DNA from 2 places in the Actinomadura rubrobrunea NBRC 15275 genome. Region 2 is predicted to be linked to the other one. Evidence: riboswitches for the same ligand, from Rfam matches in the RefSeq annotation. Region 2 holds a riboswitch; the other holds the start of a gene.
The links. Region 2 has a riboswitch for glycine ahead of gcvP (aminomethyl-transferring glycine dehydrogenase). Riboswitches for the same ligand answer to the same signal wherever they lie in the genome.

Region 1 (4,409 bases), on a different contig from region 2:
AGCAGCTTGCCGGAGTAGTTCAGGCGCATGCCGTGGGTGAGGTGCCCGCCGTGCGCGAGGTCCAGCCCGAGGATCGTGTCCCCCGGCTGGAGCAGCGCGAAGTAGACCGCGGTGTTGGCCTGCGCGCCCGAATGCGGCTGGACGTTGGCGTGCTCGGCGCCGAACAGCTCCTTGGCCCGGTCGATGGCCAGCTGCTCGGTGACGTCGACGTGCTCGCAGCCGCCGTAGTAGCGCCGCCCCGGGTAGCCCTCGGCGTACTTGTTGGTCAGCACCGAGCCCTGCGCCTCCAGGACGGCGACCGGCGCGAAGTTCTCCGAGGCGATCATCTCCAGCGTGGTCTGCTGGCGGCGCAGCTCGGCGGAGACGGCCTCGGCGACCTGCGGGTCGACGGCCGCCAGGGACTCGTTGAGGGTCACGGTTCAGCTCTCCTCGATCAGCTTGCTGTAGGCGGTCGCGTCCAGCAGATCGCCGGGCTCCTCGCTGAGCCGCACCTTGAAGATCCAGCCCTCGCCGTACGGGTCGTCGTTGATCACCTTCGGCTCGTCGATCACCGCGGCGTTGACCGCGGTGATCTCGCCGCTGACCGGCGAGTAGATGTCGCTGACCGACTTGGTCGACTCGACCTCGCCGCACGGCTCCCCGGCCTCGACGGTGTCGCCCTCGCCGGCCTGCAGCTCGATGAAGACGATCTCGCCCAGGGCGTCGGCTGCGTGCGCGGTGATGCCGACGGTGACGATGCCGTCCTCGTTGTCGAGGCCGGACACCCACTCGTGCTCCTCGCTGTACCGCAGCTGTTCCGGAACGCTCACGTTCGTCTCTCCCAGGTGTTTCAGGAACGCTTGTAGAACGGCAGGGCGACGACGTCGACCGGCTCGCGCCGGCCGCGGACGTCCACGGCGAGCCCGCTCTCCGCGACGCCGCTGTCGACGTACGCCATGGCGATCGGCCTGCCCAGTGTGGGCGACGGAGCGCCGCTGGTCACGACGCCGCACGGCGTGCCGTCGGAGCCGACGACCGGATACCCCTTGCGGGGCGCCCGGCGGCCGTGCGCGACCAGTCCTACGAGCCTACGGCCTGGCGGGGTCTGGGCCTGTGCCGCCAGCGCCGCCTTGCCCACGAAATCGACTTTCTTGTCGAGCTTCACCACGCGGCCGAGCCCCGCCTCGTAGGGGGTGGTCTCGGTGGTGAGCTCGTTGCCGTACAGCGGCATGCCCGCCTCCAGGCGGAGGGTGTCGCGGGCCGACAGGCCGGCGGGCGTCACGCCCTCGACTCCGGCCAGCTCCTTCCACAGCGGCACCGCGTCGCCGACGGACACGAACAGCTCGAACCCGTCCTCGCCGGTGTAGCCCGTGCGGGCGATGAGCGCGTCCACCCCGGCGACCTCCCCCGCCATGACGGCGTAGTAACGCAGGTCGGGCAGGGGAGCCTCGGTGAACCGGGAGAGGATGTCCTGGGAGTCGGGGCCCTGCAGCGCGATGAGGGCGTAGGAGGCGGACCGGTCCTCCACGGCCGCCTCGAAACCGGCGGCGCGCTCGACCAGCTCGCCGTGGACCGTCGCGGCGTTGGCGGCGTTGGCGACCACCATGAACGTCTCCGCGGCCAGCCGGTAGACGATCAGGTCGTCCAGCACGCCGCCGTCGGGCGCGCAGATCATCGTGTACCGCGCCTTGCCGACGGCCATGGGGGACAGGTTGCCGACCAGCGCGTAGTCGAGCGCGGCGGCCGCGCCCGGCCCGGACACGAAGATCTCCCCCATGTGGGACAGGTCGAACAGGCCCGCCGCGGTGCGGACCGCGCGGTGCTCGGCGGTCTCGCTCTGGTAGCGCAGCGGCATCCGGTAGCCCGCGAAGTCGACGAGCGTGGCGCCGAGCTCGACGTGCACGTCGTACAGCGGTGTCTTCTTGGACATGGGTCGGCTCCTTCATCGCGGGGCGCGCGTCGGGACGCATCATCATCGTCCCACCGGCGCACCGGCGTGGTCGGTGCCTCCCCCTCTGTCATCGGCGCCTGAGAGCTTCACCCCTCGCGGGGTTTTCACCTTCGGCGGGGGACCTGGGAGCGTCCCCTCTTTCCAGAGGGCGCCTGGTCCGCGCGGTCCTGGGGCCTGAGAGGTTCCGGGGAGGGTTTGCTCCTTCGGCGGCCCCCGCCGGCTGCGAGGGCGCTCTCCCGCGCGGGATCAGCGGCGCAGGGTCAGAGTAGCAGCGGCCTCGCCTTTCGCGGAGACCCGAAGCGGTGCCGCAGGCCGCGGCCGCCTGGCGCCGGACGGCCGAGACGGCTCCGAGACGGCGCCGTCCAGCGTGGGAGCAGGGCCGGGGCAGTCGCCCGGCCTGTCGGCCGCCGGGTGCCCGCCGTGAAAGCGTGCGGGGCGGGCAGGAGGAGGCCGACCCTGCGGCGGCGGCCGCCTCGGGGCCGCGAGGCGAAGCAGTGCGCCCCCCGCATTCGCGCGGACGGAGCCACGGCGGCGCGCCGAACGCTTCGGTCGCGTCCCGCGTACGGCCTGAACGCAGGCTTCGACTTGCCGGGCGCCGCTGTCGGCGGCGGTTCGCGCCGCAATGAGGACGGGTTCGAAGGGAATTAGGGACTGGCTCAAGTGCATTTGTACGCGGTCGGATGCGTTGCCCATGACGTACCCTGAGCGGGTTGCTGGAGATCACGGAGGGATGCGACGGTGGACTGGCTGACGGGGGTGCTGATCCTCTTTCTGGGCCTGCTGGCGTCCATCGCGCTGCACGAGCTCGGGCACTTCTCCTTCGCCAAGCTCTTCGGCGTGCGCACCACCCAGTTCATGGTGGGCTTCGGGCCCACGCTGTGGTCGCGCACCAAGGGGGAGACCGAGTACGGCATCAAGTGGATCCCGCTCGGCGGCTACATCCGCATGATCGGCATGCTGCCGCCGCGCAAGGGCGACCGGCCCGGCCAGGTCCGCCGGATCAGCACCGGCCCGTGGCAGGGGCTCATCGAGTCGGCCCGGGGCGCGGCCCTGGAAGAGGTCCGGCCGGGCGACGAGGACCGCGTCTTCTACGCCAAGAAGTGGTGGCAGAAGCTCATCATCATGTTCGCCGGGCCGGCCATGAACCTGGTCCTCGCCGTGGTCTTCTTCGCCATCCTGCTCATGGGCATCGGCACGCCCACCCCGCAGCCGGTGATCGGCTCGGTGGCCAAGTGCGCCATCCCGGCCGGGCAGCAGGCCCAGGAGTGCCCGGCCGACTACACGCCCACACCCGCCGCGCAGGCCGGGCTGCGGGCCGGCGACCGGTTCGTCTCCTACGACGGCACGAAGATCTCCTCCTATGAGCAGCTGCAGAGGCTGATCCGGGACTCCGGCGGCCGCACCGTGCCCGTCGTCGTCGAACGCGACGGCCGCACGGTCTCCATGGACATCGCCGTCACCCGCAACCAGATGTACGACCTCGAGGACCCCGACAAGATCGTCAACGTCGGGTTCCTCGGCATCACCCCGCTGCAGGAGCGCGAGCGGCAGGGCCCGGTCGCCGTCGCCGAGTACATGGGCGAGCTGACCGCGCACACCGCCGGGGCGCTGCTGCGGCTGCCCGAGCGGATGGTCGGGGTGTGGAACGCGGCCTTCGGCGGCGAGGAGCGCGACCCCAACGGGCCGATCGGCGTGGTCGGCGTGAGCCGCCTGGGCGGGGAGATCGCCGCCTCGGAGAGCCCCGTGGTGGAGAAGCTGGCGATGTTCATCGCCCTGCTCGGCTCGGTGAACCTGGCGGTCGCGCTGTTCAACCTCATCCCGCTGCTTCCGCTGGACGGCGGGCACATGGCGGGGGCGCTGCTGGAGGCCCTCAAGAAGGGCGTGGCCCGGCTGCTCGGGCGGCCCGACCCCGGCTACGTGGACGTGGCCAAGGCGCTGCCGGTGACCTACGTGATGGCCGCCGTGCTGATCATCATGGGCGGTCTGCTGATCTACGCCGACCTGGTCAACCCGATCAGGTTCTCCGGCTGACCGGCCGCGCCGACCGGCGCGACGGCGGGGCAGGGCGGCCGGTCACAGGGGTCGGTCACAGGGGCCGGTCACAGGGGCATGGTCAGCTCGCCGGTCTTGTGGAAGGCGCGCAGCGCCTCCAGGTACGGCGTGATGTCCAGCCCCTGCTCGGCCAGCCACGCGTCCGACCCGTAGGTCCCGCGGTACCGCTCGGCGCCGTCGCAGATGAGCGTGACCACGCTGCCGCGCTCGCCCCGCGCCAGCATCTCGGCGATCAGCTCGACCGCGCCCCACATGTTGGTGCCGGTGGAGCCGCCGACGCCGCGGCCGGTGACCTCGGCGGTCCAGCGCATGGCGGCGATGGACGCCGCGTCCGGCACGTGGACCATCCGGTCGATCACCGTCGGCAGGAACGACGGCTCCACGCGGGGCCGTCCGATGCCCTCGATCCGCGACCCGGCCGCCGTGC
Region 2 (4,409 bases):
GTACTTGTTCTCGCGCAGCGACGGCAGCGGGTAGGCGGCCTCCTCGCGCGAGTAGGGGTGCTTCCAGTCCTCGGTGATGAGGCACTCGGCGGTGTGCGGGGCGTTCTTGAGCGGGTTGTCGGCGCGGTCGTAGACGCCGTCGGCGACCCGCTGGATCTCCCGGCGGATCTGGATCATGGCGTCGCAGAACCGGTCCAGCTCGGCCAGGTCCTCGCTCTCGGTGGGCTCGATCATCAGCGTGCCGGCCACCGGGAACGCCAGCGTCGGGGCGTGGAAGCCGTAGTCGATCAGCCGCTTGGCCACGTCCTCGGCGGTGATCCCGGTCTCCTTGGTGATCTTGCGGAGGTCGGCGATGCACTCGTGCGCGACCAGGCCGTTGCGGCCGGTGTAGAGGATCGGGTAGTGCGGCGCGAGCCGCTTGGCCACGTAGTTGGCCGCGATGATGGCGCCCTCGGTGGCGGCGCGCAGCCCGTCCGGGCCCATCATCGCGATGTAGGTCCAGGAGATCGGCAGGATGCCCGCCGAGCCCCACGGCGCCGCCGAGACCGGCCCCGCGCCCCTCCCCTCGCCCGGGCCCGCCTCGGGGCGCAGCGGGTGGCTCGGCAGGAACGGCACCAGGTGCTCGCGCACGCCGATCGGGCCGACGCCGGGCCCGCCGCCGCCGTGCGGGATGCAGAACGTCTTGTGCAGGTTGAGGTGGGACACGTCGGAGCCGAACTCGCCGGGGCGGGCCAGCCCGACCAGGGCGTTGAGGTTGGCGCCGTCGACGTACACCTGGCCGCCGGCCTCGTGCACGGCCGCGCAGACCTCGGTGATGGTCTCCTCGAACACCCCGTGCGTGGACGGGTAGGTCACCATGATCGCGGCCAGCTCGGCGCGGTGCTTGTCGATCTTGGCGTGCAGGTCGTCCAGGTCGATGTCGCCGTCGGCGTCGCACTTGACGACCACGACCCGCATCCCGGCCATGACGGCGCTGGCGGCGTTGGTGCCGTGCGCCGAGGACGGGATGAGGCACACGGTGCGGTGCCCCTCGCCGCGGGAGGCGTGGTAGCCGCGGATGGCCAGCAGCCCGGCCAGCTCGCCCTGGGAGCCGGCGTTCGGCTGCACCGACACCTTGGCGTAGCCGGTGATCTCGGCGAGCCGCTCCTCCAGCTCGGCGATCAGCTCCAGGTAGCCGGCGGCCTGGTCGAGCGGCGCGAACGGGTGGATGTTCGCGAACTCCGGCCAGGTGATCGGCTCCATCTCGGTGGCGGCGTTCAGCTTCATCGTGCAGGAGCCGAGCGGGATCATCGACCGGTCGAGCGCGATGTCCTTGTCCTGCAGGCGGCGCAGGTAGCGCAGCATCGCCGTCTCGGAGCGGTGCTCGTGGAACACCGGGTGGGTCAGGTACGGGCTCTCGCGGCGCAGCTCGCCGGGGATCCGGTCGGCCGGGTCGCCGGCGGGCGCGGGCGCGGCGCCGAACGCCTCCAGCACGGCGGCGACGTGCTCGGGCGCGGTGGTCTCGTCGCAGGCGATCCCGACGTGGTCGGCGTCGACCCGGCGCAGGTTGATCCCCCGCTCGAGCGCCGCCGCCACGACCTCGTCGGCGCGGCCGGGCACGCGGGCCAGCACGGTGTCGAAGAACGCCTCGTGCACCACCTCGACGCCGCCGGCGCGCAGCCCGGACGCCAGCTCGACGGCCCGGCGGTGCACGCGCTGGGCGATCGCCGCCAGCCCTTCGGGCCCGTGGTACACCGCGTACATGGCGGCCATCACGGCGAGCAGCACCTGGGCGGTGCAGATGTTGCTGGTGGCCTTCTCGCGGCGGATGTGCTGCTCGCGGGTCTGCAGGGCGAGCCGGTAGGCGGTGGCGCCGTCGGCGTCCACCGACACCCCCACCAGGCGGCCGGGCAGCTGCCGCTGGAGCCCGTCGCGCACGGCCAGGTAGCCGGCGTGCGGGCCGCCGAACCCGTAGGGCACCCCGAACCGCTGCGCCGAGCCGACCGCGATGTCGGCGCCGTACTCGCCGGGCGGGCGCAGCAGCGTGAGGGCGAGCAGGTCGGCGGCGACCACCACCAGGGCGCCGCGTTCGTGGGCCTGCGCGGTGACGGGCGCCAGGTCGCGGACGGCGCCGGACGCGCCCGGGTACTGCAGCAGGACGCCGAAGAAGTCGCCGTCGGGCAGCCCGTCCGACAGGTCGGCGGTGACCACGTCGATGCCCAGCGGGACCGCCCGGGTGCGGATCACCTCGATCGTCTGCGGCAGCGCGTCGGCGTCCACCAGGAACGCGCCGGGCTCCTTGCGCTTGGACGCGCGGTGCGCGAGCGCCATGGCCTCGGCGGCCGCGGTGCCCTCGTCGAGCATGGACGCGTTGGCGACCGGCAGCCCCGTCAGGTCGCCGACCATCGTCTGGAAGTTCAGCAGCGCCTCCAGCCGGCCCTGCGAGATCTCCGGCTGGTACGGGGTGTAGGCGGTGTACCAGCCGGGGTTCTCCAGGACGTTCCGCAGGATCACGCCGGGGGTGATCGTGCCGTAGTAGCCCAGGCCGATCATGGAGGTGAGCACGGTGTTGCGGCTCGCCAGCTCCCGCAGCCGGGCCAGCGCCGCGGACTCGCTCAGCGCGGGGGGCAGGTCCAGCGGGCGGGTCGTGCGGATCGCGGCGGGCACCGCGTCGTCGATCAGGGCCTCGACGCCGGAGTATCCGATGGCCGCCAGCATCCGGGCGTGGTCGTCGGGGGACGGTCCGACGTGCCGGTCGGCGAACCGGGTGCGGGGATGCTGCGGGGACGCCACCGGGGCGAAGAACTCGGCGGTCATGGGGATCCTCCTGGGCTGCTGCGGTCGCTCAGGGCCGGCCGCCCGCCGCGCTGCGGCCCGGCGGCCCGCTCTCCCCCTCTGTCTCGGCACCTGAGAGCTTCGCCCGCGGAACGGGGTTTCCCCTTCGGTGAGGCGCTCCCGCCCGTCGCCGGGAGGCGCGCCTGCTTTCCAGAGGTGCCTCGCCTGAGCGGTCCTTTTGCCTGAGAGGTTCCGGGGAGGGTTGCTCCTTCGGCGCCCCGCGCTGGCGGCGCGGGGTCTCTCCCGCACAGGGTCAACGGCGTCCTTTATGGGAACTCTATCCAAAAGACGGGTGTCTGACGCCCCCCGGGGGCCGCCGCGCGCGGCGGAAAGCGGCGCCCGGCGGCGCCGTTCGCCGGACCGGGAGCCGTCCGGGCGACCTGCCAGTACGATAACCACAGCTCACGCACGGGGTGATCGGCCGCGGCCCGCGGGGCGACACGGGTTCTCGGCCGGCGGCGGACCGGCGCGCGCCATGGCGCACGCGTCTCTCGACGCGCCGCCGCCGGTTCTGGAACGCTGATCACGATGACAGGTCCGGACGGCGGTGCGGCGGTGACGCAGACCCAGGGGGAGACGGCGACGTCGGACATGGGCGCCGGTGTCGGCGTGCCCGTCGAGGAGCCCGCCCGGCCCGACCGGATCCGGCGGCCGTCGGACGCGATCCGGTTCGCCGCCGCGGTGGTCGGGCTGGCGGGGATCATGCTGCTGGTGTCGTTCGCCCAGCAGACCACGCACGGCCTGCAGACCGACATCGCCGAGGGCACCGCGCACGCCCCGCGCTTCCTGCTCACCCTGGCCACCCTGGTGTCCAGCTTCGGGGTGCTGGCCGTGCCGGTCGCGTTCGCGATCGAGCGGCTGTTCCACAAGGACGGCGTGCGGGTGGCGATCGCGCTGCTGGCCGCCGTGATCGCGTTCATCCTGACCATCCTGCTGGACGACCTGGTCGTCCCCGCCGCCCCGGGCGGGGTGCTGGACTCGCTCATCTGGGGCGGCACCGACACCGCCCCCCTGCACACCGACATCACGCCCGTCATCGCGTTCGTCACCGCCGTCGGCATGGCGGGCCGGACCCGCTGGCAGGCCGTCACCTGGACGATGATCGCGCTGGCCGCGCTGACCGGCCTGACCGCCGCGACCGCCTCGGTGGCGGCGCTGGCCGCCACGTACTGCCTCGGCAGCGCCATCGGCCACGGCACCCTCTACGCGGTCGGCACCCCCAACCCGCGGCCGCCGGGCACCGCCGTGCTGGCCGCGCTGGGGCGGCTCGGGCTGCGTCCCGTCCGCGGCCGCCAGCTGCCCGGCGGCGCCGACGAGCCGCGCCGCTACACCGTGGCGACCGCCCCCTCGCCGGGCGGCGCCCCCGCGGACGCCACCGGGCGGGCGCTGCCGCCGGGCGACTGGCAGCTGCAGGTCACCGTCCTGGACCGCGACCAGCAGACCGCCGGGCTGCTGTACCGGGTGTGGCGGCTGGTGCGGCTGCGCGGCGGCTCCACCCGGCGGGCGCTGCGCTCGCTGCGCCGCTCGCTGGAGCAGGAGTCGCTCATGGCCTACGCCATGGAGTCGGCGGGCGTGCGCACCCCGCGGCTGGTGGG

Region 1: linked by a shared signal. The riboswitch ahead of gcvT (glycine cleavage system aminomethyltransferase GcvT) and the one ahead of gcvP (aminomethyl-transferring glycine dehydrogenase) in region 2 are both predicted to bind glycine.

The regions. Positions count from the first base shown of each region.
Region 1 is NZ_BCQU01000028.1:39,420-43,828, forward strand. Features, by position in the region: gene AR3_RS11445 (serine hydroxymethyltransferase) at 1-416, opposite strand, end outside; gene gcvH (glycine cleavage system protein GcvH) at 420-809, opposite strand; gene gcvT (glycine cleavage system aminomethyltransferase GcvT) at 830-1,909, opposite strand; glycine riboswitch at 1,985-2,081, opposite strand; glycine riboswitch at 2,083-2,179, opposite strand; gene AR3_RS11460 (M50 family metallopeptidase) at 2,669-3,961, shown strand; partial or broken gene AR3_RS11465 (pyridoxal-phosphate dependent enzyme) at 4,030-4,409, opposite strand, start outside.
Region 2 is NZ_BCQU01000143.1:1,423-5,831, reverse strand. Features, by position in the region: gene gcvP (aminomethyl-transferring glycine dehydrogenase) at 1-2,796, opposite strand, end outside; glycine riboswitch at 2,865-2,974, opposite strand; glycine riboswitch at 2,975-3,070, opposite strand; partial or broken gene AR3_RS27625 (flippase-like domain-containing protein) at 3,343-4,409, shown strand, end outside.